DNA from 3 places in the Microbacterium sp. C-MGS6 genome. Region 3 is predicted to be linked to each of the others. Evidence: predicted binding sites of a transcription regulator. Region 3 holds the regulator's gene; each other region holds the start of a gene.
What was found. Region 3 encodes LexA, which represses DNA repair genes until DNA is damaged. Its sites were predicted from a motif close to TCGAACANNTGTTCGA; they were not measured.
Positions count from the first base shown of each region.

Region 1: the regulator LexA is predicted to act here: its motif matches at 4,654-4,669, upstream of recA (recombinase RecA).
Region 2: the regulator LexA is predicted to act here: its motif matches at 7,325-7,340, upstream of AC3B5L_RS17500 (LexA family protein).

Region 1 covers NZ_CM176934.1:1,542,585-1,552,498, forward strand. The annotation lists gene AC3B5L_RS07355 (ribonuclease J) at 1-49, shown strand, start outside; gene AC3B5L_RS07360 (FtsK/SpoIIIE family DNA translocase) at 139-2,850, shown strand; gene pgsA (CDP-diacylglycerol--glycerol-3-phosphate 3-phosphatidyltransferase) at 2,850-3,425, shown strand; gene AC3B5L_RS07370 (CinA family protein) at 3,422-3,910, shown strand; gene AC3B5L_RS07375 (helix-turn-helix domain-containing protein) at 4,052-4,360, shown strand; gene AC3B5L_RS07380 (DUF3046 domain-containing protein) at 4,379-4,603, shown strand; gene recA (recombinase RecA) at 4,866-5,912, shown strand; gene AC3B5L_RS07390 (regulatory protein RecX) at 6,194-6,760, shown strand; gene miaB (tRNA (N6-isopentenyl adenosine(37)-C2)-methylthiotransferase MiaB) at 6,809-8,353, shown strand; gene miaA (tRNA (adenosine(37)-N6)-dimethylallyltransferase MiaA) at 8,350-9,261, shown strand; gene AC3B5L_RS07405 (dihydrofolate reductase family protein) at 9,295-9,843, shown strand; gene dapF (diaminopimelate epimerase) at 9,853-9,914, shown strand, end outside.
Region 2 covers NZ_JBYLRT010000002.1:36,847-46,760, forward strand. The annotation lists gene AC3B5L_RS17450 (HAD family hydrolase) at 1-292, opposite strand, end outside; gene AC3B5L_RS17455 (YsnF/AvaK domain-containing protein) at 309-731, opposite strand; gene AC3B5L_RS17460 (mechanosensitive ion channel family protein) at 913-1,689, opposite strand; gene AC3B5L_RS17465 (DUF2382 domain-containing protein) at 1,840-2,649, opposite strand; gene AC3B5L_RS17470 (hypothetical protein) at 2,707-3,090, opposite strand; gene AC3B5L_RS17475 (TetR/AcrR family transcriptional regulator C-terminal domain-containing protein) at 3,515-4,219, shown strand; gene AC3B5L_RS17480 (NAD(P)-dependent oxidoreductase) at 4,354-4,986, shown strand; gene AC3B5L_RS17485 (MarR family winged helix-turn-helix transcriptional regulator) at 4,994-5,434, shown strand; gene AC3B5L_RS17490 (SDR family oxidoreductase) at 5,434-6,291, shown strand; gene AC3B5L_RS17495 (hypothetical protein) at 6,294-6,554, opposite strand; gene AC3B5L_RS17500 (LexA family protein) at 6,863-7,258, opposite strand; gene AC3B5L_RS17505 (HNH endonuclease family protein) at 7,647-8,435, shown strand; gene AC3B5L_RS17510 (hypothetical protein) at 8,432-9,655, shown strand; gene AC3B5L_RS17515 (hypothetical protein) at 9,677-9,914, opposite strand, start outside.
Region 3 covers NZ_CM176934.1:2,342,894-2,352,807, forward strand. The annotation lists gene hisH (imidazole glycerol phosphate synthase subunit HisH) at 1-453, opposite strand, end outside; gene hisB (imidazoleglycerol-phosphate dehydratase HisB) at 450-1,067, opposite strand; gene AC3B5L_RS11445 (histidinol-phosphate transaminase) at 1,064-2,149, opposite strand; gene AC3B5L_RS11450 (LysM peptidoglycan-binding domain-containing protein) at 2,223-2,591, opposite strand; gene lexA (transcriptional repressor LexA) at 2,898-3,584, shown strand; gene metE (5-methyltetrahydropteroyltriglutamate--homocysteine S-methyltransferase) at 3,649-5,958, opposite strand; gene AC3B5L_RS11465 (methylenetetrahydrofolate reductase) at 5,980-6,927, opposite strand; gene AC3B5L_RS11470 (S9 family peptidase) at 7,112-8,974, shown strand; gene smpB (SsrA-binding protein SmpB) at 8,986-9,462, opposite strand; gene ftsX (permease-like cell division protein FtsX) at 9,531-9,914, opposite strand, start outside.

The DNA.
Region 1 (9,914 bases), 800 kb from region 3:
GAAGCTGCGCCGCCGTCCGATGATCGTGCCTCTCGTCATCGAGGCCTGACCCTCCGATACGGCGTGCTGTCGCGCGCCGTATCGGCGAATTCCGCGTGGTGACGCGGAGATGTCGGTCGCGGGTCGTACCGTGGAGGCATGGCCAGGAGCAGCACCAAGACCGAGCGCGCCTCGACGAGCGCGCCGTCGCGCCCCAAGCGGCAGGCGGCTCCCAAGGCGCAGCCCGCCCCCAAGAAGTACATCGATGAGGCGGACAAGCCGTCTGTCGCCGCGCGCGCCTGGACCGGGCTCGCGCACGGCGTCGGCGGACTCTTCCGCGCATTCGGACCGGAGACGCTGCAGAAGGACGACCGGAGGGACGGATTCCCGTTGCTCCTGGTCATCCTGGCGGCCCTCGGCGCCGTCAACGAGTGGTTCTTCATCGGCAACGAGGTCGCGTCGAACATCAGTGCCTACTCCGTGGGCCTCTTCGTGGGCCGCGTGGCATTCATCATGCCCGTGCTTCTGCTGCTCTTGGCGGGCTGGCTGTTCCGGCACCCGTCGTCGGTGCACGACAACGGCCGCATCGGGATCGGCTTCGGCATGTTCGTCCTCGCCCTCGCGGGGATCTTCCACGTCGCCGGTCCCCGTCCCCACCCCAACCAGGGCATGCCCGCGCTGAGCGAGTCCGGCGGTCTGCTCGGCTGGCTTGTCGGGCAGCCGCTCACGTACCTCACCGACATCCCCGCCTACATCGTCCTCGGGCTCCTCGCCGCCCTCAGCATCCTGATCCTCACGAAGACACCGCCGAACCGCATCGGTGCGCGGCTCGGAGACCTCTACGCCTGGATGTTCGACGCCGAGCGCCCGGAGAAGCCGGCGAAGGACGCCTCGGCCACGGTCGACGAGGCCGACAAGGTCGACGACCCCGACGTGCTGCCCTGGTGGCGGCGCAACAAGACCGGCCGCGAGGAAGATCCTGACGAGGGCACGCTCGCGTCCGACGACATCACGGCGCTCCTGTCCACCACGGAGGCCACCCCGGCGTACGACCAGGCGGTGACGGTGGCGAACCCGTACGATGCCGCGACCGAGGTGCTGAGCGACGTCCGCTCCGTCACCGACACGCTCGCGGAGCAGCAGACGACCGCGCTGCTGGACGATGAGTCCGACACCGGCGAGATGCCGGAGCTCCCCGGGCTCGACGGGTTCGGCACTGAGGGACCCGGCGACCGCGGTCCGCAGGCGCCGGTGGCCCCGTACATCCTCCCGTCGCCGGGAGTGCTGTCCGAGGGTCCGCCATCGGTCGCCCGCTCCGAGGCGAACGACCGCATCGTCGAGCAGATCACCAGCGTCCTGGACCAGTTCAAGGTCGATGCCAAGGTCACCGGCTTCTCCCGCGGTCCGACGGTCACCCAGTACGAGGTCGAGGTCGGCCACGGCGTCAAGGTGGAGAAGATCCTCCAGCTGAGCAACAACTTCGCCTATGCCGTCGCCTCCAACGACGTGCGCATCCTCTCGCCGATCCCCGGCAAGAGCGCGATCGGCATCGAGATCCCGAACACCGACCGCGAGACGGTCGCCCTCGGCGATGTGCTGCGCTCGGGTGCAGCGCAGAAGAGCACGCACCCGCTCACGATCGGCGTCGGCAAGGACGTGGGCGGCAACTTCGTCGTCGCCAACCTCGCGAAGATGCCGCACCTCCTGGTGGCGGGCTCGACGGGGTCCGGTAAGTCGAGCTTCGTGAACTCGATGATCACGAGCCTCCTCATGCGGGCCCGCCCCTCGGACGTGCGCATGGTCCTCATCGACCCGAAGCGCGTGGAGCTCACCAGCTACGCGGGTGTCCCGCACCTGATCACCCCCATCATCACGAACCCGAAGAAGGCCGCAGAGGCGCTGCAGTGGGTCGTGAAGGAGATGGACATGCGGTACGACGACCTCGCGTCGTTCGGCTTCCGCCACATCGACGACTTCAACCGCGCCGTGCGAGCGGGGGAGGTGGAGGTGCCCCCGGGCAGCGAGCGCGTGCTCAAGCCGTACCCGTACCTCCTCGTCGTGGTCGACGAGCTCGCGGACCTCATGATGGTCGCGCCGCGGGACGTCGAGGACTCGATCGTCCGCATCACGCAGCTCGCCCGTGCCTCCGGCATCCACCTGGTGCTCGCCACGCAGCGCCCGAGCGTCGACGTGGTCACCGGCCTCATCAAGGCGAACGTGCCGTCCCGCCTCGCGTTCGCGGTGACGAGCGTCACGGACAGCCGCGTGATCCTCGACAGCCCCGGCGCCGACAAGCTCATCGGCCAGGGTGATGCCCTGTTCTCGCCTATGGGATCGTCGAAGCCGTTCCGCCTGCAGGGCGCGTGGGTCGACGAGAAGGAGATCGACGCGGTCGTCAAGCACGTCACGCGTCAGGCGCGTCCCGAGTACCGCGCGGACGTCCAGGAGGCGATGGAGCCGGTGAAGAAGAAGGAGGTCGACGAGGACATCGGCGACGACCTCGAGCTCCTGCTCGCGGCGGCCGAGCTCATCGTCTCCTCGCAGTTCGGATCCACGTCCATGCTCCAGCGCAAGCTGCGGGTCGGGTTCGCCAAGGCCGGACGCCTGATGGATCTCCTCGAGTCGCGTGAGGTCGTCGGCCCCTCGGAGGGCTCGAAGGCCCGGGATGTGCTCGCGACCCCCGAGCAGCTGCCGCAGGTCATGGCGAAGCTCCGTGGCGAGGACGTGCCGTCGGCTCCCGCGGCACCGGCTGCGCCCGCCGCCGCAGCGCCACCGGCCGAACGCGATCCGCTGGAGGCTCAGTACGACGGCCTGCCGGTCGTCGAAGCAGAGGGCGACGAAGACGCCTGGGGCCTGACGGGACGCGACTGATGGCGATTCCCCGACAGCTCCCCAACGCGATCACCGTGGCGCGCATCCCGCTCGCCGTGGTGTTCTTCGTCCTCCTGCTCGTCGGCGGGACATACGGTCTCACCGACCTCACCGTGCGCTGGATCGCCGCCGTCCTCTTCATCGTGGCCATCTCCACCGACTGGGTCGACGGCTATCTCGCCCGCCGGTACGACATCGTCAGCGACTTCGGGAAGCTGTGGGATCCGATCGCGGACAAGCTCCTCACCGGCGCGGGATTCGTAGGGCTGGCGATCCTCGGCGAGGTCTCCTGGTGGATCGTCGCGGTCATCCTCGTCCGCGAGTGGGGGATCACCATCCATCGCCTGGTCGTCGCGAGCGAGCACGTGGTGGCGGCCGCCTGGATGGGCAAGATCAAGACAGCGTTCCAGGGCGTCGCTCTCGGGTGGGCCCTCCTGCCGTTGCATGTGTTCATCGGTCTCGGGCCCTGGACCGTCGTGACCACCGTCCTGATGGTCATCGTTCTGGTGCTCACCGTGGTCAGCGGCATCGACTACATCGTCGCGCAGGTCCGCGGCGCCCGTCAGAGCCGATGAGCGGGACGACGCCGACCGAGGCGCTGACCGCTCTGCGGGGGCGGGGTTGGACGCTCGGCGTCGCGGAGTCCCTCACCGGCGGTGCGGTGTCTGCGGCGCTCGTCGCGGTCCCCGGCGCCTCGGCGGTGCTTCTCGGCGGCGTCGTCGCCTACGCGACCCCGGTCAAGCACACCCTGCTCGCGGTCGATGCCGAGCTTCTGGAACGATACGGGCCGGTGCACGCGGAGGTCGCGCGGCAGATGGCCGCCGGTGTGCGAGAGGCTGTCGCGGTCGACGGGCGCCCTGCCGACGTCGGAGTGTCCACCACCGGGATCGCGGGGCCGGAGTCCCCGGACGGCCAACCTGTGGGTACCGTCCACATCGGAGTGGTGACGCCGACCATGAGTCGCACCGAGCAGTTCCGCTTCGGAGGCGACCGCGACGCGGTGCGGGCGCAGACGGTCGCGGCCACCCTCGACGTGATGGCCGCCGCACTGCGGGAATAGGGACGTGCAGCGTCATGTTGATACGGATGTGCTCACATTCAAACCACAGAGTGCAAGGGTAGATTCTGTGCAAGCCAGGAGGACTAGACTGGCCGTCTCTTCGGGGGAGACCCCGATCCATGAACTGCGGAGGAGGTTCCGATGATTCTTGTACGACAGGAGATCGGCGACGTGCTGAGGGACTTCCGTCTGCAGAAGGGGCGGACGCTCCGCCAGGTCGCGAGCAAGGCTTCGGTCGCCCTCGGTTACCTCAGTGAGGTCGAGCGCGGTCAGAAGGAGGCCTCGAGCGAGATCCTCGCCTCGGTGGCGGAGGCGCTCGACGTCCCCATCTCCACGATCATGCGCGAGGTCGGGGACCGCATCTCGGTCCTCGAGGGTATCCAGGTCTTCCCGGACGTCGTTCCGGACGACCTGGTAGCGTCCGTGGAACCCGAGCTCTCGCTCCGCTGAGTCCCGGAGATCCCTTCTATGCGACGCAGTGAGTTCCTGCGCGCCGTCGATGCCGAGTTCCACGCCCGAGCATCATCTCTGGTGAACGACCTCGTGCTGTCCGGGATGGACGGGCGCACCGCGCTCGAAGCGCTCGACGCCGGGGTGCCGCCGCGGGACATCTGGTTGGCGCTCTGCGCGGACATGGACGTCCCGGAGTCCCGCCGTCATGGCGTCGGACGCCTGGAGCCGCGAGGGCGGTGACGGTCACGTCCCGGTGTGCGGATGTCCGACACGCCGATCCCGGCGTGGTGTCGAAAATCTGTTCGAAGCGGGCGTAGTCTTCTGCACAAGTGGTCAGACGGATCTGATCCCCACGATCCCCGGCTCCTGCGACCGAATGTCGGAGGCCCGCCGTACCGTGAGGGCCAGGCTGAAAAGCCATACGCCTTGTCGGAGAGTTCCTTCCAGCCGGAAGAGCCGCGACAGCCTACAGGCGGCAGCACACGCGCAGAAGGAGCACACCATGCCATCACCCGCCGACCGCGAGAAGTCCCTCGAGACAGCCCTCGCTCAGATCGACCGCCAGTTCGGAAAGGGCTCGGTCATGCGGCTGGGCAGCGATGAGCGTGCCCCTGTGGCCGTCATCCCCACCGGCTCCATCGCCCTCGACGTCGCTCTCGGCGTGGGAGGTCTGCCGCGTGGACGCATCGTCGAGATCTACGGCCCGGAGTCCTCGGGTAAGACGACGCTGACGCTGCACGCCATCGCGAACGCCCAGCGGGCCGGCGGCATCGCGGCGTTCATCGACGCCGAGCACGCCCTCGACCCCGACTACGCCGCGAAGCTCGGCGTCGACATCGACGCCCTTCTCGTCTCGCAGCCCGACACGGGTGAGCAGGCGCTGGAGATCGCCGACATGCTGGTGCGCTCCGGAGCCATCGACCTCATCGTCATCGACTCAGTGGCAGCGCTCGTGCCCCGTGCCGAGATCGAGGGCGAGATGGGTGACTCGCACGTGGGTCTGCAGGCGCGACTCATGTCGCAGGCCCTTCGTAAGCTCACCGGTGGGCTGAACCAGACCAACACCACCATGATCTTCATCAACCAGCTGCGCGAGAAGATCGGCGTCTTCTTCGGTTCTCCCGAGACCACCGCCGGTGGTAAGGCGCTGAAGTTCTACGCGTCGGTCCGCATGGACATCCGTCGTATCGAGACGCTGAAGGACGGAACCGACGCCGTCGGAAACCGCACCAGGGTCAAGGTCGTGAAGAACAAGATGGCCCCGCCCTTCAAGCAGGCGGAGTTCGACATCCTCTACGGCGTCGGCATCTCCCGCGAGGGCAGCCTGATCGACTTCGGCGTCGAGCACGGCATCGTCAAGAAGTCCGGGTCGTGGTACACCTACGACGGCGATCAGCTGGGCCAGGGCAAGGAGAACGCGCGGACGTTCCTGCTCAACAACGCGGACATCGCGTTGGCGATCGAGAGCCAGATCAAGCAGAAGCTCGGTATCGGCGGCCCGACCGCGGCTCCGGGTGCTGATGAGCTGGCCGAGCGTCGCCCGGCCTGATGAGTGACCAGCGTGGGGGCGATTCCGAGCGGATCGCCCCCATCATCCCTCTCTTCGGCGGCCCCGCGCGTGCCGAGCGCCCGGCGGATGACCGTGCGAGCGGCGCGTCGCCCGGGCGGCACGGCCGGTCGGCGCCGTCTACGGACGCTGCGGGACTCTGGCGGTCGACCTGGGACGATCCCGCGACAGCGGGGAAGCGGACTGCTGACGACGACGGTTCTCCCGGCGCACGTCATCCCGCACGCGGGACCGCGGGTGCGAAGAAGACCAGGCTGCGTGCAGTGGGTGACACGTCCCGGTCGGACGGTGGGGGAGAGGCCGGCGAGAGCGCGCCCTCCGCGGAGGAGGTCCGCACCACGGCGGAGGAGTCGTTGGTGCGGAAGCTCCGTACGCGATCGCTGTCCGTCTCCGAAGCGCGGCTGGTGCTGAAGGGCCATGGGCTCGCCGCAGACGCGATCGAAGACGTCATCGACGACTTCATGCGGCGAGGCTATCTCGACGATGCGGTACTCGCCGAGCTCCTCGTCACGGCCGGGGTCGAGCGCAAGGGCCAGGGCCGGATCGCGCTGTCCCGGGCGCTGGCACAGCGGGGCATCCCTCGCGAGGTCATCGATGCCGCTCTCGACGAGCTTCCGGACGATGACGCGGAGCGGGCGCTGGAGTTCGCACGGACCAAAGCGCGCTCGATGAGCCGCCTCGATCCCGACGCGGCACTACGGCGATTGGTCGGGCAGCTGTCGCGCCGCGGATACGCCGGTTCCGTCGCCATGAACGCCGCGAAGACGGCGCTGCGGGAGGCGTCTTTCGGTAGCGGCGTCTCCGGCGTCCGGTTCGTGGATTCCGACTGACAGCCGCACGCGGTCGCCTCTCGGTGACGCTCGTACAATGGGAACATCATGACTATCCCCCGCAGCGAACCGACGATCATCAGCGCGTCGTCAGCGGCCGTCGACGATGACGGGCGCCAGCGATCGTACGAAGTGCGCACGTTCGGTTGTCAGATGAACGTGCACGACTCCGAGCGCCTGTCAGGGTCTCTGGAGAGTGCCGGCTACATCCGTGCCGACGCCGGGACCGAGGCCGACGTGGTGATCATCAACACCTGTGCCGTGCGGGACAACGCTGCCGGCAAGCTCTACGGAACGCTCGGCCATTTGGCTGCCGTGAAGCGGCGCAAGGCCGGTATGCAGATCGCGGTCGGCGGCTGCCTCGCGCAGATGGACAAGCAGGCCGTGCTCGACAAGGCACCCTGGGTCGACGTGGTCTTCGGTACCCACAACATGGGCTCCTTGCCCGGTCTGCTCGAGCGCGCCCGTCACAACGGCGACGCGGAGCTCGAGATCCTCGAATCACTCGAGGTGTTCCCCTCGACGCTTCCCACCAAGCGCGACTCCGCGCACAGCGGCTGGGTGTCGATCTCCGTGGGCTGCAACAACACCTGCACGTTCTGCATCGTCCCCAGTCTCCGCGGCAAGGAGAAGGACCGTCGACCGGGCGACATCCTCAACGAGATCCGTCTTCTCGTCGAGGACGGCGCCATCGAGGTCACCCTCCTCGGACAGAACGTCAACTCCTACGGGGTGGAGTTCGGGGATCGTCAGGCGTTCGGCAAGCTTCTCCGTGCCGCCGGTGAGATCGAGGGCCTCGAGCGCATCCGCTTCACGAGCCCGCACCCCGCTGCCTTCACCGACGACGTGATCGACGCGATGGCGGAGACCCCCGCGGTCATGCCGCAGCTCCACATGCCGCTGCAGTCCGGAAGCGATCGGATCCTCAAGGCGATGCGGCGCTCGTACCGCAGCGAGCGCTTCCTCGGCATCCTGGACCGCGTTCGGGAACGCATCCCGCACGCGGCCATCACGACCGACATCATCGTGGGCTTCCCCGGCGAGACCGAGGAAGACTTCGAGGACACGATGCGCGTCGTCGAGCAGTCCCGATTCTCCGGAGCCTTCACCTTCCAGTACTCGATCCGCGAAGGGACCCCCGCGGCCACCATGCCGGATCAGGTGCCCAAGGAGGTCGTGCAGGCCCGCTACGACCGGCTGATCGCGCTCCAGGAGCGCATCTCGTTGGAGGAGAACCAGAAGCAGGTCGGCCGGGAGGTCGAGGTGCTCGTCTCCACGGGTGAAGGCAAGAAGGACACGGAGACCCGTCGACTGACCGGACGAGCTCAGGACAACCGGCTCGTGCACTTCGAGGTGACCCCGGGTTCGGAGCTGCCGCGTCCGGGTGACGTCGTCACCGTGAGGGTGACCCACGCCGCACCGTTCCACCTCCTCGCCGACGATCCGACCGGCGCGCCGCTGCGCATCCGCCGTACGCGCGGTGGAGATGCCTGGGATCGGGGACAGGCGGAGTCGTGCGCCGTGCCGGCTCCGAGCGACGGGGCACCGCGCGCCGTCTCCCTCGGCCTGCCGACTCTCCGCGTCGGAGTGTGACCACACCTCGGCTCTGGGCCGTCGTCGGCGCGACAGGCACCGGGAAGAGCGATCTGGCGCTCGATCTCGCCGAGGAGCTCCGGCGTCGCGGCAACCCGGCGGAGATCGTCAACGCGGATGCGATGCAGCTCTACCGCGGCATGGACATCGGAACGGCCAAGCTGCCCGTCTCCGAACGACGCGGCATTCCGCACCATCTCTTCGACGTGCGAGAGGTGACGCAGGATGCCGCTGTGGCCTGCTATCAACCGCTCGCACGCGAGGCCGTGCAGAGGATTCACGCGGGGGGCGGCGACGCGATCCTCGTCGGCGGATCCGGACTCTACGTGTCCAGTGTCGTCTACGAGTTCCACTTCCCGCCTCGAGACCCCGTGATCCGCGAGCGTCTCGAGCAGGAGCTGGATCGGGATGGCGTCGATGCTCTCCTCCAGCGGCTGCATGCGCGCGATCCGGAAGCCGCAGCCCGGGTGGACCCGCGCAACGGCAGACGAGTGATCCGTGCTCTCGAAGTCGTCGAACAGGGGAGCGCGACGCACGGCGCGACACTGCCCGAGAAGCCGACGCTCTGGCATCCGCGCACCCGGCTGATCGGTCTGCACGTGGATCGCTCCGATCTCGTCGCCCGACTGGATGCTCGTGTCCGGCGGATGTGGGAGCACGGCCTCGTGGCCGAGGTCGCGCGGCTGCGTGACGAGGGTCTGGAGCGCGGGACGACGGCTCCCCGGGCCATCGGGTACGCGCAGGCGCTCGCACAGCTGGAGGGACGCTCCACCGCCGAGGAAGCGATCGCGGAGACGCAGGCACTCACCCGGCGCTACGCGCGTCGTCAGGTGTCGTGGTTCAAGCGCTATCCGGAGCTCGAATGGATGGCGCCGCCGGTGGCCGTCGCCGACCTGCTGGCGCCCTGACCTGATGTCGGTGGCCCGTGCGACGATGCGCGCATGGCCACTCATTACTTCACCGCGTCCAGCCTTGACGGGTACATCGCCACGACGGAGCATTCCTTGGATTGGCTTCTGACGCAGGACATCGACATGGAAGGTCCCATGGCCTATCCGGCGTTCGAGAAGAGTATCGGGGCGCTCGTGATGGGGTCATCGACGTACGAATGGGTCATGCGCCACGAGGAGGGCCGGTGGGCGTATGAGCAGCCCACGTGGGTGCTCTCGCATCGTGAGCTCGCCGTGCCGACCGGGGCGGACGTCCGTGTGACGAGCGCGGCGATCGCCGACGTCCATGCCGCGATGCGCGAGGCGGCGGAAGGAAAGGACCTCTGGGTCGTCGGCGGGGGAGACGTGGCAGGACAGTTCGCAGACGCGGGCCTCCTGGACGAGGTCTGGGTCCAATACGCCCCGGTGACCCTCGGGGGCGGTGCCCCACTGTTGCCCCGGCGTCTCGACCTGGATCTGATCGAGGTCGCCCGCAACCGCAGCTTCCTCTGCGGGCGTTACCGCGTCGCGGGGCGGAGCGCCGGCTCGACGGCTCCCTAGACTGGTCCCATGGTCGCATTCACCAAGGGGCACGGTACCGGCAACGACTTCATCATCATCGCCGATCCCGA
Region 2 (9,914 bases), on a different replicon from region 3:
GCTTCACCTCGGCGAGCAGCTCGTGCGCGCCCGGAAGGGGTTGGATCTCGTCTATCAGCAATTGAAACTCTTCATCCCATGAGCCTCGTACCTCATCTCCGTGGGCCTTTTCGGCGTCGGGGCCGGCGAGCTCGGTGATGAGCTTGTCGCCACCCATACCGATGGTTCGGTGGATGCGCCAGATCGGCACCGTGATGTTGCTTCGGCGTAGCGCCCGGTACCAGGCGAGGGTGTGCTGGTAGTTGCTGTCGACGAGTGTTCCGTCGACGTCGAAGATGACGGTGTCTGGCATGGCGTTCGTCCTTCGGTTATGTGACAGCGGGGTTCGGCTGGTGCCCGCCGGTGGTGGCGTGCTCGTCGATGTCAACCTCCTCCCGCCGAAGGGCGTCGTCAATACGGTGCTCGCTGGGGACGGAGGTCACCCGGATCGTGACGGTTTCCACGGGGACGATGGCCGTGGTGATGGCGAGTTGCTCTTCGTGGAGGACCATCGTGATGGGCGGGGCCGGGTCGGTGTCCATGCGGGAGCGGAACTCATCCGGATCGATGACAGGGGTGCGGGTGATGCGGATCTCTTCGCGTCGGACATCGGCGGTGAAAGTTCGCCGCTCCGTGATGATGTACTTCTCGATGCGCACCGTCTCGAGGGCAATTGTTTCTGTGGCGACGTGCAGGATCTCTTCGTGCCGCACCACCGCGGCGGCAGTGCTGTCGTCGTCGGAAGAGATCATCGCCGGGGATTCTGCGGGCCGGGCCTATTCGCCTTCCGGGATCGGAAGAACTTCACGGCCAGGGGGAAGATGATGGGGAGAAAGCGGATCAGCGTGCGAATCATGGGGTTCCTCTCAAGCGTGACGGGTGCGCTGGCCCCGCTCAAGGCGAGGCCAGCGCACCCGGGTGGGTGCAGGTGGATCAGCGGCGAGGCGGCAGCGGCGGGCGCTGCGGCTGGTTGCGGGTGGCGTTCTGCACCTGCTCCTTCGCCTGCTTGGCCTGCTCAGTGACGCTGGGCGCGTTCTTGGCTTCCTGCTGGATCTTCGGCGCTTCTTCCTCGGCCTTGGTGAGCATCGCTTCCCAGCGCTGCTGCATCGGCTTGATCAGTCCGCCACCGGCACCGACGATGATGACGCCGGCGATGATCGCGAGCACGGCGATGAGGATCGGCGTGGTGACGGTCGTGGCGACCTCGATCTGGTTCAGCGCGGCGGTGACGCCGAGGAACAGGATGAAGATCGCGACGATGTTGCCGAGGATCTTGCCGTAGGAAAGTCCGCCCAGGGTGTTCTGGATGAGTCCCTTCGCGCCGGCGGCGATGGCTGCGGCGATGACGACGATGATGATCGCGACGATGATCTTCGGCAGGAAGCCGATGATGCCTTCGAGCAGGTCACTGACCGGGTTGGGGCCGAAGACGCCGAACGCGAACTGCAGGACGAACAGTACGAGGGTGTAGTAGACGATCTTCCCGACGATGTCGGAGGCGTCGAGCTTCGACTGCGCGAGCGCCTTCTTGATGCCGCCGCGTTCGACGAGTCGGTCGAAGCCCACCTTTTCGAGGAGCTTTTCCAGGCCCTTGGAGATGAGCTTCGCGACGATGAGGCCGACGATGAGGATGAGCAGGAACAGCAGGGCGAGCGGGACGAAGGCGATGACGACCGCGAGGGCGTCTTGCAGTGCTTGGAGGAAATTCATGATGGTGACTCTCTTTCAGATGGTTTGGTGACGCACACCGAGTGGGCTCGAGGGGTGTCAGGTGATTTCGGTTGAGGCGGCGGGCTCAGATGGGTGGGGTCGTGCCGGTCAGGAGCCCGCTCTGAAACTGACCGGCACGACTGTGGGCGTCTACCTCGAAGGATCCGAGTCGACGTCAGGGTCGACGAGTTCGATCTCTTCGTGAGACACATCTGCGGTCACCTGCTGCTGCTCGGTCACCGTCTCGGTGCCCAGGCGCACTCGCTCGACGGGAACGGTTTCCTTGCTGGTGACGACTCGCTCACCGGTGAGGACCACTTCGTGCTCCTCCGAGGTGAGCTCCCCGCCGCTCATCGCGTCGCCGAGGTTGGCGTCGGTGATGGGTTCGCGGGTGACGGTGATCTCTTCATGGCTGACCGGGACGGTCTTGGTGACCTGTTCGGTGACGATGTGCTTGCGCAGACGGGCACGGCCGGTCTCGACCTTCTCCGTGCCGACGTGCAACTGCTCCTCGGAGCGGGTCATCGCATCGTCGGTGTTCGGCCCGGAAGTGTCGTAGCCTTCGGCCGCGTCGCCGCGGTCGGTCCGTCCCGAGCTGTCGGCTTCGAGGTCAGCGTCCTGGTCGTACAGCGGTGCGGCCGGTTCAGGTGTGCCGTTGCCGTAGTAGTGGTAGAGCGCCGCTTCTTCTTCGCGAGTGATGGACCCGTCGCTGGAGATCCGGGGCGCGTCCTTGACCATGTCCTTCGGGTAGGAGACCCGCACCCGGTCGCCGTCGAACGACGCGTCCTGGAGGGGAGCGAACGTTTCGGACGTGCCGAACAGCCCGGTCTTGATGGTGACCCAGGTGGCTTCCTGCGTCTTGTCGTCCAGGTATACCTGTCCGACCGATCCGATCTTGTCGTCGTCGCTGCCGAACACGTCAGCGCCGATGAGGTCGTTGATTCTGTTGGTGTCAATCATGGTGATGGTTCTCTTTCCTCCCAGGACGGGCGCCCGGGACGTGAGGGGTAGGGTGGATCAGCGGCCGAGGCCGGCCTTGTCGACGCGACGGTGGTACCGCATTCCCGCGGCCCCGCCCAGGATCGCTCCGGCAAGGGCGATGACCGCTGCGACGATGACGGTGATGATGCTCCCGGCGGTGAGTTCGCCTTCGTTGATGGGAATCCGGGGGAAGCTGTTCAATGTGCCGAGGATGTTGAACTGCGCTCCCGCCACGGCCGTCAGAACCGCAAGCACCACGGCGATGATGAGCGCCCACAACCACACCGCGACGCCCTGCTTCACGCCGTCGAATCGCGCCATCCGGCCGGCCACATACCCGCCGCAGAAATAGGCGACGAGCAGGATGACAGCCAGCACGACGGCGCCGACGACTCCGACGGTGCCCGCGTTCTCTGACACGGCTTCTGCCGCCTCGTTGGGTTGACCTCGCTGCCCAGTCCGACCGCGGTGCCGGTGGCCGCGAGGACCGCGGTGAGGATGACGGCCGTTCCGGTGGCAGTCAGCCACCCGAAGAACGCGGACCCGAACTTCATCCCGCCGTAGCGCGCCTTCTCCCGCTCCAGAACCTCATCACGGGTGGTATCGCCACCAGTCACCGAATAGGCGGCCGTGTCGGAACCGTCCTGTCTGACCGGAACGTCCCGGCGATTGACGGAACTGTCGTCGCGGTTTGCTGACATGTCACTGCCTTTCCTCGAATAGTGAGCGCGGTGGCACTTGCCGAAAAGCTCGATCGCACGTTCGGCCACTGCAAGTGATGTTTACATCGTAAGCGTGGGCCCATTCGGGCATTTCCGAGAGAAGATTGACATCGGAGGCACTTGTGAGTAGACGCTCGAACGACCCTGCGGCGCCCAAGCTCAGCCGTGAGCTGATCATCGGAAGCGCGTTGGAGATGATCGACAGCGTCGGAGCGCAGGGCCTGTCGATGAGATCCCTCGGACAGCGACTCAACGTCGAGGCCATGTCGCTTTATCGCCACGTCCACGGACGCGAAGATCTCCTCGAAGGTGTCGTCGCACTACTGATGACCGACCTCACCGCGACCATCAAGAAGGAGTCCGGCGAGCACTGGCAACCGTTTCTGCAAGCTGTTGCACACGGAGTGCGCCGCATCGCTACCGACCACCCATTGGCGTTCCCTCTGGTCGCCACACGACACCCCGCCGCCCCCTGGCTGAGGCCTCCCTTGCGAAGTGTCGAAGTTGTGAACACCTTCCTCAGCGCCCTCATCGAGCAAGGCTTCACCGATGCTCAAGCCGTCGACGCCTACCGATCATTCAGCAGCTTCCTGCTCGGCCAGCTGCTCCTCGAGTCCGCCATCCGCGGCGCACAGACAGGACCGATGGAAGAACCACTCGACGAAGGCGACGCCGACCTCCCCGGCCGCGACGGCAACGTCACGCTCGATGACGCCCCCGAAGTAGAGCGACTTCGGGATCTGCTCAGCGAAGACCGAAGCCGTGAAGAGTTCGAGGTATCTCTCGAGACGCTGCTGGACCGGCTCGACCGTCAGCTCTCCCAATAGGTGGATGGTCGCTCCCCCGTCCGGGCGCGCACCAATCGGTTCATTGCATTCGATGCAGCCTTATCTCCCTAGCGACGTCGAGGCTGCACCTCCAATCGTGGCGGACCGCACAATTTAGTGGCTAAACTATTTGCGTGACCCCTATCGTGCTTTTCGGAGCGACAGGGAAGACCGGCCGCCGCGTGCTGACCCGGGCGTTGGATCAAGGTCACGACGTCCGGGTGCTTGTCCGCGACCCGGGAAAGCTGACGGTGTCCTCTCCACGACTCGCGGTGATCCAGGGAAATGTTCTGGATGCTGCGGCGGTGGAGGAGGCGGTAGCGGGTGCGGATGTCGTGCTGAGCGTGTTTGGGCAGGTGAAGGGATCGCCGCCCACGTTGCAGACAGACGGGACCGCGCTGATCGTCGCAGCGATGAAGCGGCACAGTGTGACCCGTATCGTGACACTCTCCGGTGGCGGGCTGCCAGCCCCGCGGGATCGGCCCGGGGTGCCTGACAAGATCATCCGTTTCCTTCTCAAGACACTGTCCGGGCATGTGCTGGAGGATGCCAAGGGGCACCTGTCCGTGCTGGAGACCTCCGGCCTGGAGTGGACAGTTGTCCGTGGTCCGCGGCTGACCGAGCGGCCGGGCACGGGCACGTACCGGGTGGGGTGGGTCGGGGTGAACGCGAGCACGCAGATCAGCCGTGACGACCTAGCGGATTTCATCCTCACTCAGGTCGCTGACCGGACGTTCGTCGGTCAGTTGCCGTTTGTGAGCGCGTAGCCAAGCCATGCAGACCCTCACGTCGGATCGTGCGAGCCAAATCGGCAGCGTTCTGGAAAGGGTCGTGGCACTGGCCCGCGCTCTGGGCGCTCCCCGGTCGACCCCGTTCGGCGACGCGGTGCTGACCCGCACTCAGCTGGACATCCTGTTCGTCCTTTCCCATCACAACGGACCCGTTACCCCTGGCCGACTCGCCGCCACAATGAAGGTCACCGCGGGTGCGATCACTCAGACCATGGATCAATTGCGCGACAAAGGGCTCGTAGCGCAGTCGTCCTCTGAAGCTGACGGCCGGGTGCGGATGTGGGAGCTGACCGAGTCTGCAGCCGGGCAGGTGGCTGAGTTCGAGGCAGCGACCGTTGCGCGCACCGCGCCATGGTTTGCGTCCTTGTCCGCCGAGGAGCTTGACCAGCTGGGCACCCTTCTGCGCAGGATTGGTGCCGACTGATGGGCGCGGTGTTCGTGACCGGCGCAACCGGTACGGTGGGCTCCGCCGTCGTTGAACACCTCCTTCAGCGAGGGCAGCCGGTGATCACGGGCATCCGTGACCTGCACGACGACAAGTCGGTGCCGGGCGCGGTGGAGGCGCGGTCGTTCTCGTTCGATGACGCACCGGACGTGATCGAGCACGCCCTGGAGGGGGCAGATCGGCTGTTCCTGATGCGTCCACCGGCGATCGCGGATGTGCAGGCGAAGCTGTTCCCGGTCATCGGCGCAGCAGTGCGCCGCGGTATCCGTCAGATCGTGTTCCTCTCGCTCCAGGGGGTACAGGCGAACCGGAACACCCCCCACCATGCGGTGGAAAAATACATGCGGCAGGTGCGCAGCCCGTACACGTTCCTGCGGCCGAACTTCTTCATGCAGAACCTGTCCACCACGTACGCCGGCACGATTCGCGAACGCGGCGAGATCTTCGTCCCCGCCGGCCGCTCCCGCACCGCGTTCATCGACGCACGCGACGTCGGCCGAGCCGCCGCGGCCACCCTCACCACGCCGGGACACATCGGAAAGGCCTACACCCTGTCAGGCGAGCAGAGCCTCAGCTACCGGAATGTCGCCACGATCATGACCGACGTGCTCGGCCGACCTATCCGATACGAACGTCCCACAGAAGCCGCCTACTTAGCGCAACTCAGACAGGACGGCGCCCCCGAGGACTACATCGCTGTCCAGAAGATGATCCACAAGGTGGTACGGCTGAACCTCTCAGCGTTCCCGAACCGCTCCATCCAGAAGCTCACCGGGCACCCCGCAACCACCCTGCGGCAGTTCGTCAACGACTACGCCGACATCTGGGAAGCCTGAGCTCAACCGCAGACGAGCACGCCTACACGACACTCTCGATCCACAACGGCACCGACATCACACCGACTCCGATCAAGATCAGGGTGATGCAGAGGAGGATCGATCTCTTTACGGTACCGGTGCTGAGACGCGCCACGAGGACTCATCGATTTCGGCGTCATCGTGGGCGCACCGGGGGAGACGATGGCGTTGACGATCAGCTCGTCACCGACCAGCCGCACCACTCGGGCAAGGATCGGGTCCCCGAGCTCGGCGGTGATCATGCCTCCCACCGGTCGGTCATGTCGGCGGCTTCTTCAACGAGGGCTTCCGCGCGGCGACCCTGGGAAACCAGATCCGGACCGAGCCGGGCGTCGAACAGCGGTCACCCAGCTCCAACTCATCGCATCAAGCCCTAAGAGCCATGGGCTGTGTTGACACCGTGTGTCACGGACGCTCCCACCTGTGTCACCCAACGTCGGTTTGTGTCATCGCAATGCGTTCCCGACAACGACGGCGGGCACTCCCTCGAGGGTCGGATCGAACACTCGCTCGAAGCTGACGTAAGCGGAATTGACGTCGACGTGACCGATCATTTCCGTGGCCTGTGGAACCGGAAGCTAACGGTGACGACACCCCAGATGACGAGCTCTGAGAGCTCGTCGACGACGATATCCGGCCACTCAGAACTCTCCGCGTGCAGCGCCCAGGTCCCCCGCTCCCGGATCAACCGCTTGATCGTGAAATCGCCGTCCAGGACGGCGACGACGATGTCGCCAGCCCGCGGCACCTTCGAGCGGTCGACGAGGACCACGTCGCCGTCGTCGATGCCTGCGAGGATCATGGAGGTGCCGGACACCCTCACCAAGAAGGTCGCGGCCGCGTCCTCGACGAGCAGCTCTGTCAGGTCGATCGGCCCCTGCTCATAGTCCTGCGCAGGGCTGGGGAAACCGCACGCGACAGCGTCGAGCAGTTCACGGAGCTCCATCGTCGTCGGCGGGTTTCGGAGAGGGTACGCATGTACTACATTCATTGCGTCTATCTCCTCTCATACTCGAACGAGTATCCGATAAGTGTAATCGGTGACCCTGCGCCATCAACTGCCCCCGGCTCGCCCAAGGGGTGGCTCGGTATCATGGCTCGTGGCGTCCAGCCCGTTGGTCTTCCAGATGAACTCCAATGTTTGTGTGACCTGACATCCACAATCCGGCTGGGCGCCTTTTCCCTTGCATGGGCGGGTTCCGATACCGTATATTTAGTGTTGTCAGGTTACACAATAGGAGAGTACGGACACTGCCGCCCCTCAGCAGGTTTGCGGGTTCGCCGTCCGATCTTTCCGCGCCCGCTCACCCATGGTGAGTGACGAACGGAGTTCCATGTCTCGCAAGAAGACCAGCCTCGCAGCCCTCATCCCGCTCACGATCGCCGTGGTGGCAACCACCGTGCTGCTGCCAAGTTGGGCGCCTTCCCCCGCGCCCGCGCCGAGCCCGATCACTCCCTCGTCGACCTCGACGCCGACGGCCACCCCAGCACCGCCGGCCGCAGCGGAACCCTCCTCGCCGGCGAACGAGTACACCGCGGCGGCAGCTTCCGCCGCGGCGCTGCCCCTCATCACCCCGGAGGAGCTCGCCATGGTTCCCGAGTACCGCCGGGCGTCCTTCGGCGACGCCTGGATCGATATCGACGGGAACGGATGCCGGCAGCGTGACGACGTTCTCGCTCGTGACCTGGTCGACGTGGTCCGGGACGCGAAGGGGTGCACAGTCCTCTCCGGCGTGCTGGAGCACGATCCGTACACAGGTCAGCGGATCACCTTCCAGCACGATCGGGTTACCCAGCCAGGCAACCGAGGCTCGCAGGGCGTGCAGATCGAGCACATCGTCAGCCTCAAGGCTGCACACGTCGGCGGCGCCTGGGCGTGGAACCCGGAGCAGCGCCTCGAGTTCGCGAACACCCTGGAGAACGTGATCGCCGTCGACGGCAGCGCCAATGAGTCGAAGGGCGACGACGGCCCGGCCGAATGGCTTCCGCCGGCAGAGACCGGCTATCTCTGCACGTACGTGCTCAAGTACACCCAGATCGTTCAGCACTGGGGTCTCGCGGTGGACGGTGCCGATCGGGACGCCCTGGTGCGCACCCTCATCGCCTGCGGAGACCCGTCATGAACGCCGCGGACCGGCTCGAGGACTCGTTCCCGCACGGCACCCTCGACGGATACCGTGACGGATGCCGGAGCTCGCAGTGCCCGGCCCTGATCTCCTGCCGCGACGTCCACCGCAGGTACAGCGGCGACTTCGCGTTCAAGAAGGCGATCGATGCCGGCGCCACGCTCGACGAGATCCTGCAGGGCGACGAGGAGCGTCGTGCCGCCTGGCGTGCGGGCGACCGCGAAGCCGCTCGTGCTCTACGGCATGAGGAGAGCGGAGATGCTCCGCAGCGGGCGTCGGCGCCGGTACGGAAGCCCTCACCCCAGCGCACCACCGCCGAGGCCACGCGGAAGCCAGTGCGGCCGCACCGGGCTACGCCGGCGCCGAGGTCCTCCGCGCCGGCATCTGGCACAGGCGGCTCTATTGCCGGCGGGGAGCCGGCCTGGGCTCCGCAGCTGAGGCAGCTCCACGCGGACAAGCGCACGGACCCGGAGATCGCCGCGGCGCTCGGAGTCGCAACGAGCACGGCAGCGAGCCGACGACGGAGGCTGCAGCTCTCCGCCAACAGAGCCCGGAGGCCGAAAGCCGCTGAGGCGCCTCGCGCGCGGCGCGTCGACATGCGCGGCGAGATCAGCCGGCTGCACGGGCTCCGGTACACGGATGCTGAGATCGCGGCCGAGCTCGGAGTCTCGGCCCCTTGGATCGGCGCATTGCGTCGTGAGCTCAAGCTCCAGCCGCATCGCCGCACCCGCTCGAAGTGGGACGGCGTCGAACTGCAGCCCTGCGGGACGAATGCCGCCTACGTACGCGGTTGCCATTGCGACGCCTGCGAGGAGGCGCATCGGACCTATCACCGGGAGTATGTCGCGCGGCGGCGGTCCGAGGGGATCCCCGCGGAGAATCACGGAACCGCGTATGGATACCAGCTGGGCTGCCACGACCGCGAGCGCTGCCCCGCGTCCCCGACCTGCTCCGACGCATCGATCGCAGAGGAACGGCGCCGGCGGCGTGAAGCCGGAATCCCGGAGCAGCCGCCCCGCGTCGACGCGCAACCGGTGCGGGAGCACGTTCGAGCGCTCATGAGCAACGGCTACAGCCTCAAGACGATCGCTGCGAAGGCGGAGATCTCCCTGTCCGGACTCGGCACGCTGCTGTACGGGCGCTCGGGCGCACGCAAGGGCGAGTTGGCGGTGAAGATCGACGCCACAAAGGCGACGCAACTCCTCGATCTCACCTGATTGCTCGACCGGCCGAACCCCTCACGCAGCTGCAGCTGGATCTTCATCGAGCCAGTGCGCGGGAGTCCTGTCTGCCCAGACCTCGAGCACGGTCGCATCGAGGCCGTAGTACTCGGCGATCGCGTGGGCGCTCTTGTAGAGGATCAGGCATCCGAGTCGCACTTGGAAGTCGAGGATGTCGAGGTCGACCGGGTATGACCATGACGTCACGCCCTCGGACTCCTCCGCCATCGATTGCGTCGCCAGCGAGACTACCGAC
Region 3 (9,914 bases):
CGCATAGGAGTGCACGAAGTAGAAGCGCTCCTGCTCGATCCCGCGGAACAGGACGGTGTCCTCCCCCGGTTCCACGGTGTTCCAGCCCATGTGTGGCAGGACAGGGGCGTTGAGCTCCGTCACGGCGCCCGGCCACTCGCCGAGGCCCGCGGTGTCGTGCCCACGTTCGACGCCGTGCTCGAAGAGCACCTGCATGCCGACGCAGATACCCAGCACCGGTCGACCGCCCGCGAGACGACGGCCGATGATCTCGTCACCGCCGTGAGCCTGCAGGGCGTCCCGCACGGCCTGGAAGGCTCCGACGCCGGGCACGACGAACCCGTCGGCCTCGAGAGCCTCGGTGCGGTCGCGCGTGAGGACGGCGTCGGCTCCCGCGGCGACGAGCGCCTTGACCGCGGAGTGGACGTTGCCGGATTCGTAGTCGAAGACGGCGACCCGGGGCGCGGCGCTCACAAGGCTCCCTTGGTGGACGGGATGCCGTCGACGAGGGGATCCAGCGCCTTCGCCTGACGGAACGCCCGCGCGAACGCCTTGAACTCGGCCTCGGCGATGTGGTGCGGGTCGCGCCCGCCCAGGACCCGGACGTGCACGGTGAGGGCGGCGTTGAAGGTGATGGCTTCGAAGACGTGCCGGACGAGCGATCCGGTGAAGTGCCCGCCGATCAGGTGGTGCTCGAAGCCCGCGGGTTCACCCTCGTGCACGAGGTACGGGCGACCGGAGATGTCGACGACCGCCTGCGCGAGCGCCTCGTCCAGGGGGACGAGGGCGTCGCCGTAGCGGGAGATGCCGGACTTGTCCCCGAGCGCGGCGAGGATCGCCTGACCGAGCACGATCGAGACGTCTTCCACGGTGTGGTGCGCGTCGATGTGGGTGTCGCCGGACGCCCGCACGGTGAGATCCGTCAGCGAGTGCTTCGCGAACGCCGTGAGCATGTGGTCGAAGAACGGCACCGAGGTGTCGATGCGGCTCGCGCCGGTACCGTCCAGGTTGAGCTCGACCTCGACGGTGGACTCCGACGTGCTGCGCACGCGGCTCGCGGTGCGTGCGGTGGGCGCGGGGATGGTCATGATGCCGATCCTATCGAGGCCAGGGCGTCCAGGAACGCCGTGGTCTCCGCCTCCGTACCGGCGCTCACCCGCAGGTGACCGGGGATGCCGACGTCACGGACGAGCACACCGCGATCGTAGAGCTGCTGCCAGGTGGCCTGCGGGTCCGCGACGCCGCCGAACAGCACGAAGTTGGACCACGAGAGGTGGGGCGTGTAGCCGAGGGCCTCCAGCGTGGCCGTGATCCGGTCGCGCTGCTCCACGATCTCCTGCACCATCCCGAGCATGACGTCGGCATTGCGGAGCGCGGCGACGGCCGCCGCCTGCGTCAGGGCGCTCAGGTGGTAGGGCAGGCGCACCAGACGCAGCGCGTCGATGAACGCGGGGTCGGCGGCGAGGTAGCCGACACGGGCACCGGCGAAGGCGAAGGCCTTGCTCATGGTGCGGGAGACCGCCAGCCGCGGCCGGCCCTCCAGCAGAGTCAGTGCAGACGGGGCATCGCGCGGCGCGAACTCCTGATAGGCCTCGTCGACGATCACCACGCCACGGGCGGCGTCGTAGACGGCCTCCACCACGTCGAGCCCCAGCGGCGTGCCCGTCGGATTGTTCGGCGAGCAAAGGATCACGATGTCCGGGTCGGCCGCACTGACCTGCTCCGCGGCCTCCTCCGCGGTGACGGTGTAGTCCGGCTGCCGGGTGCCGGCGATCCACGACGCCCCTGTGCCCTTCGCGATGAGCGGGTACATCGAGTACGTCGGGCCGAAGCCGAATGCCGTGCGGTCCGGACCGCCGAAAGCCTGGAAGATGTGCTGCAGCACCTCGTTGGAGCCGTTTCCCGCCCAGATCTGCTCCGGCGTGAGGCCGTGACCCAGGTAGTCGGCGAAGGCCTCCCGCAGCGTCGTGAACTCACGATCCGGGTACCGGTTCACGTCCCGGATCGCCACGGCGATGTCATCGAGGATGTCGCTGGCGACCTCGTCGGGAACGGGATGCGTGTTCTCGTTCACGTTCAGAGCCACCGGCAGCGGGGCCTGGGGCGCGCCGTACGGGGTGAGTCCGCGCAGATCGTCGCGGAGCGGGAGATCGTTGAGGGAGAAGGTCACCCTTCCCATCTTAAGAGGAGCACGGAGAGCCGAGGTCATCGTGACGACCGGATCGGAGGACTCGGGCTCCGCGTCAGTCGGTGTAGCGGGCCGGGAGCGCGAGCTCCTGACCGACCTGCAGCTCGCCGCCGCGCAGGAGGTTCATGCGGCTGATCTCACCGATGACCTCGCGGGGGTCGGCCTCGGGGGCGATGCTGCTCGCGATCGACCAGAGGGTGTCGCCGGGCATGACCGTGACGGTCTCGACGGAGACGGCCGGTGCGTCCGCGCCGGAGGCGATCGCACTGCCCCCGCTGATGGCGGCGAAGGCGATGCCCGCTGCGAGCGGGACCGAGGCGAGCGCGAGCAGAGCGCGGCGGCCGCGTGCCGTGATCCGCAGCCGGGTGGCCGGACGGGCCGATGCCGGGAAGGCGGTCGCGGTGCTGAGGCTGATGCTGCTCATGTCTGCTCCTTACTGTCCCGGCGCCGGAGCCCGGGGAGGTTGGCGTAGCTTTCGCATCCGCGCCTCGGCCGGGAGCCGTGGATGCGAAGCTACGTTCCGAAGATATCTTCGAGTTCGAACATCTGTCAAGCTGTCTTCGAAACCGCGGCCCGCGAATCGCCCGACACGCTCGAACAGATCTTCCAGATCCGCGCTTTTCTCGGATACGGTTTCGATAAGGACACCCCACCACGGGCCACCGACATTCGAAGCGGCACGTCGGATCACGCAGTGAAGGCACGTCGGATCACGCAGTGAAGGAGCACCATGAGCGACACCTCAGCCCTCGAGTCCGAGGCGCCGCGCACCCGCCGTCGCAAGAGCCTCAGCCCGAAGCAGATGGCGATCCTCGAGGTCATCCAGGCCTCCATCGCACAGAACGGCTACCCGCCGAGCATGCGCGAGATCGGCGACGCCGTCGGACTCAAGTCGCTGTCCAGCGTCACGCACCAGCTCGGTCAGCTCGAGCTCAGCGGCTACCTGCGGCGCGACCCGGGCAAGACGCGCGCCATGGAGGTCCTCATCGACCTTCCCGGCACCGGTGCGGAGAACCCCGCGGATGTGGCGACCCCGGTCGGCGACGCCGCCCTGGTCCCGCTGGTCGGCCGCATCGCCGCCGGCGTGCCCATCACCGCCGATCAGCAGGTGGAGGAGATCTTCCCGCTCCCCCGGCAGCTCGTCGGCAAGGGCGACCTCTTCATGCTCAAGGTCTCCGGCGAGTCGATGATCGACGCCGCGATCTGCGACGGGGACTGGGTCGTGGTCCGGTCGCAGAACACCGCGGAGAACGGCGAGATCGTCGCCGCCATGCTCGACGGCGAGGCCACCGTCAAGGTGCTTCGTCGTCGCGACGGCCACACCTGGCTGCTCCCCCGCAACTCCGCGTTCGAGCCGATCCTGGGCGACGAAGCCGTCGTGCTCGGCAAGGTCGTCGCGGTCATGCGCGCCGTCTGAGACACACGACGAAGGCCCTCCCGGCGCACCGGGAGGGCCTTCGTCGTCTCGCTGAGCAGGAGTGTCAGGCGGTGACCACCACGTCCTCGCGCACCCGGCGGGTGGCCTCGACGATGTTCCGCAGCGATGCCGTGGTCTCGGCGTAGCCGCGGGTCTTCAGGCCGCAGTCCGGGTTCACCCAGAGCTGACGGAGCGGGATCTCCTCGACCGCGCGACGCAGCAGGGACTCGACCTCCTCGACCGTCGGCACACGCGGCGAGTGGATGTCGTAGACACCGGGGCCGATGCCGTGGTCGAAGCCGACCTCGGCGATGTCCGCGACGACCTCCATGCGGCTGCGGGCCGCCTCGATCGACGTCACGTCGGCGTCGAGCGCACGGATCGCGTCGATCACGACGCCGAACTCCGAGTAACAGAGGTGGGTGTGCACCTGCGTGGCCGCCGCGGCGCCGCCCGTCGCCAGACGGAACGAGGCGACGGACCAGTCCAGGTACGCGGGCTGGTCGGTCTGCTTCAGCGGCAGCAGCTCGCGCAGCGCCGGCTCGTCGACCTGGATCACCTGGATGCCCGCGGCCTCCAGATCGGCGATCTCGTCGCGGAGGGCGAGCGCGACCTGGTTCGCGGTCTCCCCCAGAGGCTGGTCGTCGCGGACGAAGGACCACGCGAGGATGGTGACCGGCCCCGTGAGCATGCCCTTCATGTGCTTCGCGGTGAGCGACTGGGCGTATGCCGACCAGGCGACCGTGATGGGCTCCGGGCGGGAGACATCGCCCCAGAGGATCGACGGACGCGTGGCTCGTGAGCCGTACGACTGCACCCAGCCGTGCTGCGTGACCGCGAAGCCGTCGAGGTGCTCGGCGAAGTACTGCACCATGTCGTTCCGCTCGGGTTCGCCGTGCACGAGGACGTCGAGACCGAGGTCCTCTTGCAGGGAGACGACCGCGGCGACCTCACGGCGGAGGAACTCCTCGTAGTCGTCCTCGGGGATCTCGCCGCGGAGGAACTGCGCGCGTGCGCGGCGGATGTCGCCGGTCTGCGGGAAGGAGCCGATCGTCGTCAGGGGCAGCACCGGCAGGCCGAGGACATTCTGCGCCTCTTCCCGCTCCGCGTACGGAGCACGGGCGAAGTCGGCGTCGGTCAGCGCACGGGAACGCACCGCACCGTCGCGCACGCCGGGAGCGCTCAGGCGATCCTGCAGCGCAGCGGTCGCGGCGTCCAGCTCGGTCGCGATCGCCGTGCGCCCTTCGGACAGACCGCGGGCGAGGGTCACGACCTGCTGCACCTTCTGGTCCGCGAACGCGAGCCAGGACACCAGGCGCTCGTCGAGCGCGGTCTCGTCCTGCACGTCGTGCGGCACGTGCAGCAGCGAGGTCGAGGTGGCCGCGGACACCGGTGCACCGAGCGCGCGGAGCGCCGCCAGGGAGTCGAACGCCGCGGAGAGGTCGCCACGCCAGATGTTGTGACCGTCGATCACACCGCCGACGAGGGTCTTGCCCTCGAGGCCGGGCACCGCCTCCGGGACGGCACCGCGCACGAGGTCGACGGCGATCGCCTCGATGGGGGCCGCGGCCACGGTCCCGAACGTCTCGCCGAGGCTCGCATACGGGGCCGCGACGAGGATCGAGGGACGTTCCTCGGCGCTGCCCAGCACCGCGAGCGCGCGCTCCGCCGCCGAGGCGAGTTGGGCGGTCGTGGCCGGCAGCGACTCGCTGACGAGCGCGGGCTCGTCGAGCTGCACCCACTCGGCACCCGCGGCGCGCAGGCGGGCGAGCAGATCGACGTAGACCGGCAGCACGTCCTCCAGACGCGAGAGCGGCTCGAAGCCCTCCGGCGCGTCGTCCGACGCCTTCGCGAGCGCCAGCAGCGTGACCGGTCCGACGACCACGGGACGCGTGACGAATCCGGCGGCCGCGGCCTCGGCGACCTCGCGCACCAGCCGGTCGCTGGCGAGGGAGAACACCGTCTCCGGGCCGATCTCCGGCACGAGGTAGTGGTAGTTCGAATCGAACCACTTCGTCATCTCCAGCGGCGCGCGCTCCCCCTCGCCGCGGGCGACGGTGAACAGTGCGGTGAGTCCGATCGTCCCGTCCGCCTCCCGCAGGTCGTCGAAGCGCGCGGGGATGGCGCCGACCGTGGCGGCGGCATCGAGCACCTGGTCGTAGAACGAGAAGGACTCCGGGATCGACGAGTCCGTGCGACCGAGGCCGAGGGCGGCCAGGCGTTCACGGGTCGCCGCGCGCAGGTCCGCTGCCGTCCGCTCCAGCTCCTGCTCGTCGATGCGGCCCGCCCAGAACGCCTCGACGGCCTTCTTGAGCTCGCGGCGGCGGCCGATGCGGGGATAGCCGAGGATGGTGCCCTCGGGGAATGCGGTCATGGTGTTTCCTTTCGGCGGGGACTAGTGCCGGAGCGCCGGGACGATGCCGGCTTCGGCGAGGACGGTCAGGACGGTCTCGTGCTGGTTGAAGGCGTACAGGTGGACGCCGGGGGCGCCGCCGGCGACGACGTCGGCGGCGAGGCGCGCGGCCCACGAGATCCCGATCTCCCGACGCCCCTCGGCGGTGGGCTCGACGTCGAGGGCGACCGAGAGCTCGCTCGGCAGGTCCTCCCCCGTGAGCTCCAGCACCCGGGCCAGCCGGGCAGGTGAGGTTATCGGCATGATGCCGGGAAGGATCGGGATGGTGACGCCGCCCGCTCGAGCTCGCTCCACGAAGGCGAGGTAGTCGTCCGGGTGGAAGAAGAGCTGGGTGATGGCGAAGGTCGCCCCCGCCGCCTGCTTGGCGAGCAGAGCCTCCACGTCCTGGGTGCGGTGCGTGGCCCGCGGGTGCCCCTTCGGGAAGGCCGCGACCGCGATGTCGACCTTCTGCCGGGGGGCCACCAGCGCGGCTCCGGGAAGGCCGGGGACCGGGGACTCCTGGTACGGAGCACGTTCGGCCTGGACGCGATCGATGAGCTGCACGAGCTGAGCCGCGCTCTCCAGGTCGCCGAGGAAGGGCTCCGTCCGGCCCGCGGGCGGATCGCCGCGGAGGGCGAGGAAGCGGAGGATCCCGGCGTCGAGGAACTCCCGGATGAGCGCCGTGGCCCCGGCATAGGTGTTGCCGACGCACGTGAGATGGGCGAGGGGCTCGACGTCGGTGTGCTCGCGGATGAACCGCAGCACGTCGAGCGAGCGTCCCCCGGTCGAGCCGCCGGCGCCATAGGTCACCGAGAGGAACGCGGGTCCGGCCGCGGCGAGGTGACGGACGGTCTCGTGCAGCGCCTCCTGGCTCGACTCCGAGCGGGGCGGATACAGCTCGAAGGAGAACGGCACTCGGGAGGCGCGGGAGGCGTCGAACGGGGAAGACATCTTCTCTCCAGGGGACAGGGGCCGGGGTCCGCGCACGACGAAGAGCACGTCGCTCGCGGGCGGGTGCCGGGCTCGGCTGTCGCTCCACGTCCGGGATCAACCGGGCGTTTCCAGAAACCTAGAACACGCCCTCGGCCCGCCGCACGAGTGTGACGTCGTGTGTCACCGCCCGTAGGCTCGACGCATGTCCTCACCGTTCGGCTCCTGGTCCTCCCCCTTCACCGCCGCCGCCGTCGCCGGAGCGGCTCCCCGCATCGACGGAGCACGCTTCGTCGGCGATGAGGTGTGGTGGGCCGAGTCCGTGCCCGCCGAGGGCGGACGCGTCACGGTGCGCAGCTCGACGGGGGCGGAGATCCTCCCGGCACCCTGGAGCGCCCGCTCCCGCGTGCACGAGTACGGGGGCGGTGCCTGGACCGTCGACGGCGACACCCTGTACTTCGTCTCCGGCGCCGACCAGCGTGTGCACCGCATGGACCGCGGCGCGGAGCCGCGCCCCCTCTCCGCCGCCGGCCCGTCGTACGGCGGGCTGCGCGTGCAGAGCGGCCGCCTGCTTGCGGTCCGCGAAGACCTCTCGGCCGCCCCGCACCGCCGCGCGATCGTGGAGATCCCCGTGGACGGCTCGGCCGCCGACGAAGCGGCTGCGGTGCGCGTGATCGCGGAGGGCACCGGGTTCTTCGCCCACCCCGCTCTCTCGCCGGACGGCAGCCGGGTGGCCTGGGTCGAGTGGCAGGCGGACAGCATGCCGTGGGAGAGTGCCGCCCTCGCCATCGGGGCGGTGGACGGCGGGACCGTCACCCGCGTCCCCACCTCCGCGGCCCTGCAGCCGGAGTGGCGCGGCGACGACGCGCTCGTGTTCGCCGACGACGCTTCAGGGCGCTGGCAGCTCCAGCACCTCGCACTGGACGGCCTCCGGCTCGGCGCCTCGCGCGCGCTGACCTCGTCGGACGCGGATACCGGATACGGCCTCTGGGTGCTCGGCAACCGCTGGTTCCAGGTCCTGGCCGACGGGCGCCTCGTGGCGGTGCGCACGAATGGACGCGACGAGGTGCAGCTCGTGTCCGCGGACGGCGAGACCCGGGCGATCACGGTGCCGGGCGACGGGCACCTCAGCGTGGACGACGTCGCCGGCTCCCGCGTGCTGCTCAGCGGAGACGGCTCGCGCGTGACCTCAGGCATCTGGTGCGTCGATGTCGACAGGGGGACCGTCGAGACCATCACCGGTGGCGCTCCGGTCGACGAGGACTGGATGCCGGGGGCGCAGCAGATCGTCGTGGAAGGGGCACACGGCCCCGTGCACGCGTTCGCTTATCCGCCCGCCGCGCCCGGAGACCCCCGCGGCGCCGACGGGGAGCTGCCGCCCTACATCGTGCTCGTGCACGGCGGTCCGACCGCCCATGTCACCGGGGCGGCCTCCGCCTCCATCGCGTTCTTCACGAGCCGGGGCATCGGGGTCCTCGACGTCAACTACGGCGGATCGACGGGATATGGACGCGCCTACCGCGACCGTCTGCAGGGACAGTGGGGCATCGTCGACGTGGACGACGTGATCGCGGCGGCCCGCGGCCTCGCGGACGCCGGGTTGGCAGACTCCACCCGCATCGCCATCCGCGGGGGCTCGGCCGGCGGCTGGACGGTGCTCTCCGCACTCGTCCGGGGCGGCACGTTCGCGGCCGGCATCAGCCGCTACGGTGTCGCGGATCTCCGGCTGCTCGCCGCCGAGACCCACGACTTCGAGGCGTCGTACCTCGACGGCCTCGTGGGTCCGCTCCCCGCAGCCGAGGACGTCTACATCGAGCGCTCGCCCCTGACGCACGCCGACCGCATCGACGTTCCGGTGCTGCTGCTGCAGGGCGGGGAGGACCGCGTCGTGCCGCCGTCCCAGTCCGAGGCCATCCGCGACGCTCTGGCGGCGAACGGCATCGACCACGACTACGTGCTGTACCCGGGCGAGGGCCACGGGTTCCGCAGCGCGGAGACCATCGTCGACGCGCTGGAGCGGGAGCTCGCGTTCCTCGGCCGGGTGTTCGGCTTCACGCCGAGCCTCTGAGCCGGCTCGGGCTACTCGCCGACCCTGTTGCGCAGGCGCATCGCGCGCTCGGCCTCGCGGGTGTCCTGACGCTCACGGAGGGTCTGGCGCTTGTCGTACTCGCGCTTGCCCTTCGCGAGGGCGATCTCGACCTTGGCGCGACCGTCCGAGAAGTACAGCTTGAGCGGGATGAGCGTGTACCCGCCCGCGGAGACGGCGTGGGCGAGCTTCGCGATCTCCTCCCGGTGCAGGAGCAGCTTGCGGATGCGCTTGGCCGAGTGGTTCGTCCAGTGCCCCTGCGAGTACTCCGGGATGTGCACGGCATCGAGGAAGACCTCGTTGCCCTTCACGAACGCGTACCCGTCGCTGAGGTTCGCGCGCCCCTGACGGAGCGACTTCACCTCGGTGCCGGTGAGCACCATCCCCGCCTCGTACGACTTCTCGATGTTGTAGTCGTGACGCGCGCGACGATTGGTCGCGATGACCTTCTCCCCGCGTTCCCTGGGCATGATGATCTCCTGTGCTGTGGTGCTGTGGACGGCTCGACAGCGGATCGGTCGAGCAGCCTTTCAGGGTATCAGGTGCGCAGCCAACGCCGGATCGCGAAGCCGGCCGAGAGCGCCGCGAGCACGACGCCGATCCCGACGAGGACCGGGACCACGAGGATCGCGTCCTGCATGGTCACCCACGTCGTGATGAACGGCACCCGTCCGCGGAGATAGCCGTTCACGCCGAAGTGCATGCCGGCGACGACCGCCGCGCTCGCGAGAGCCGAGCCCAGCAACGCGGCGAAGACGCCCTCCAGCACGAACGGCGTCTGGATGAAGCGGTTCGAGGCGCCGACCAGGCGCATGATCCCGATCTCCTTCCGCCGCGCATAGGCGGACAAGCGGATGGTGGTGGCGATCAGAAGCGTCGCGGCGATCAGCATGAGGACCGCGATACCGACGGCGATGTACGT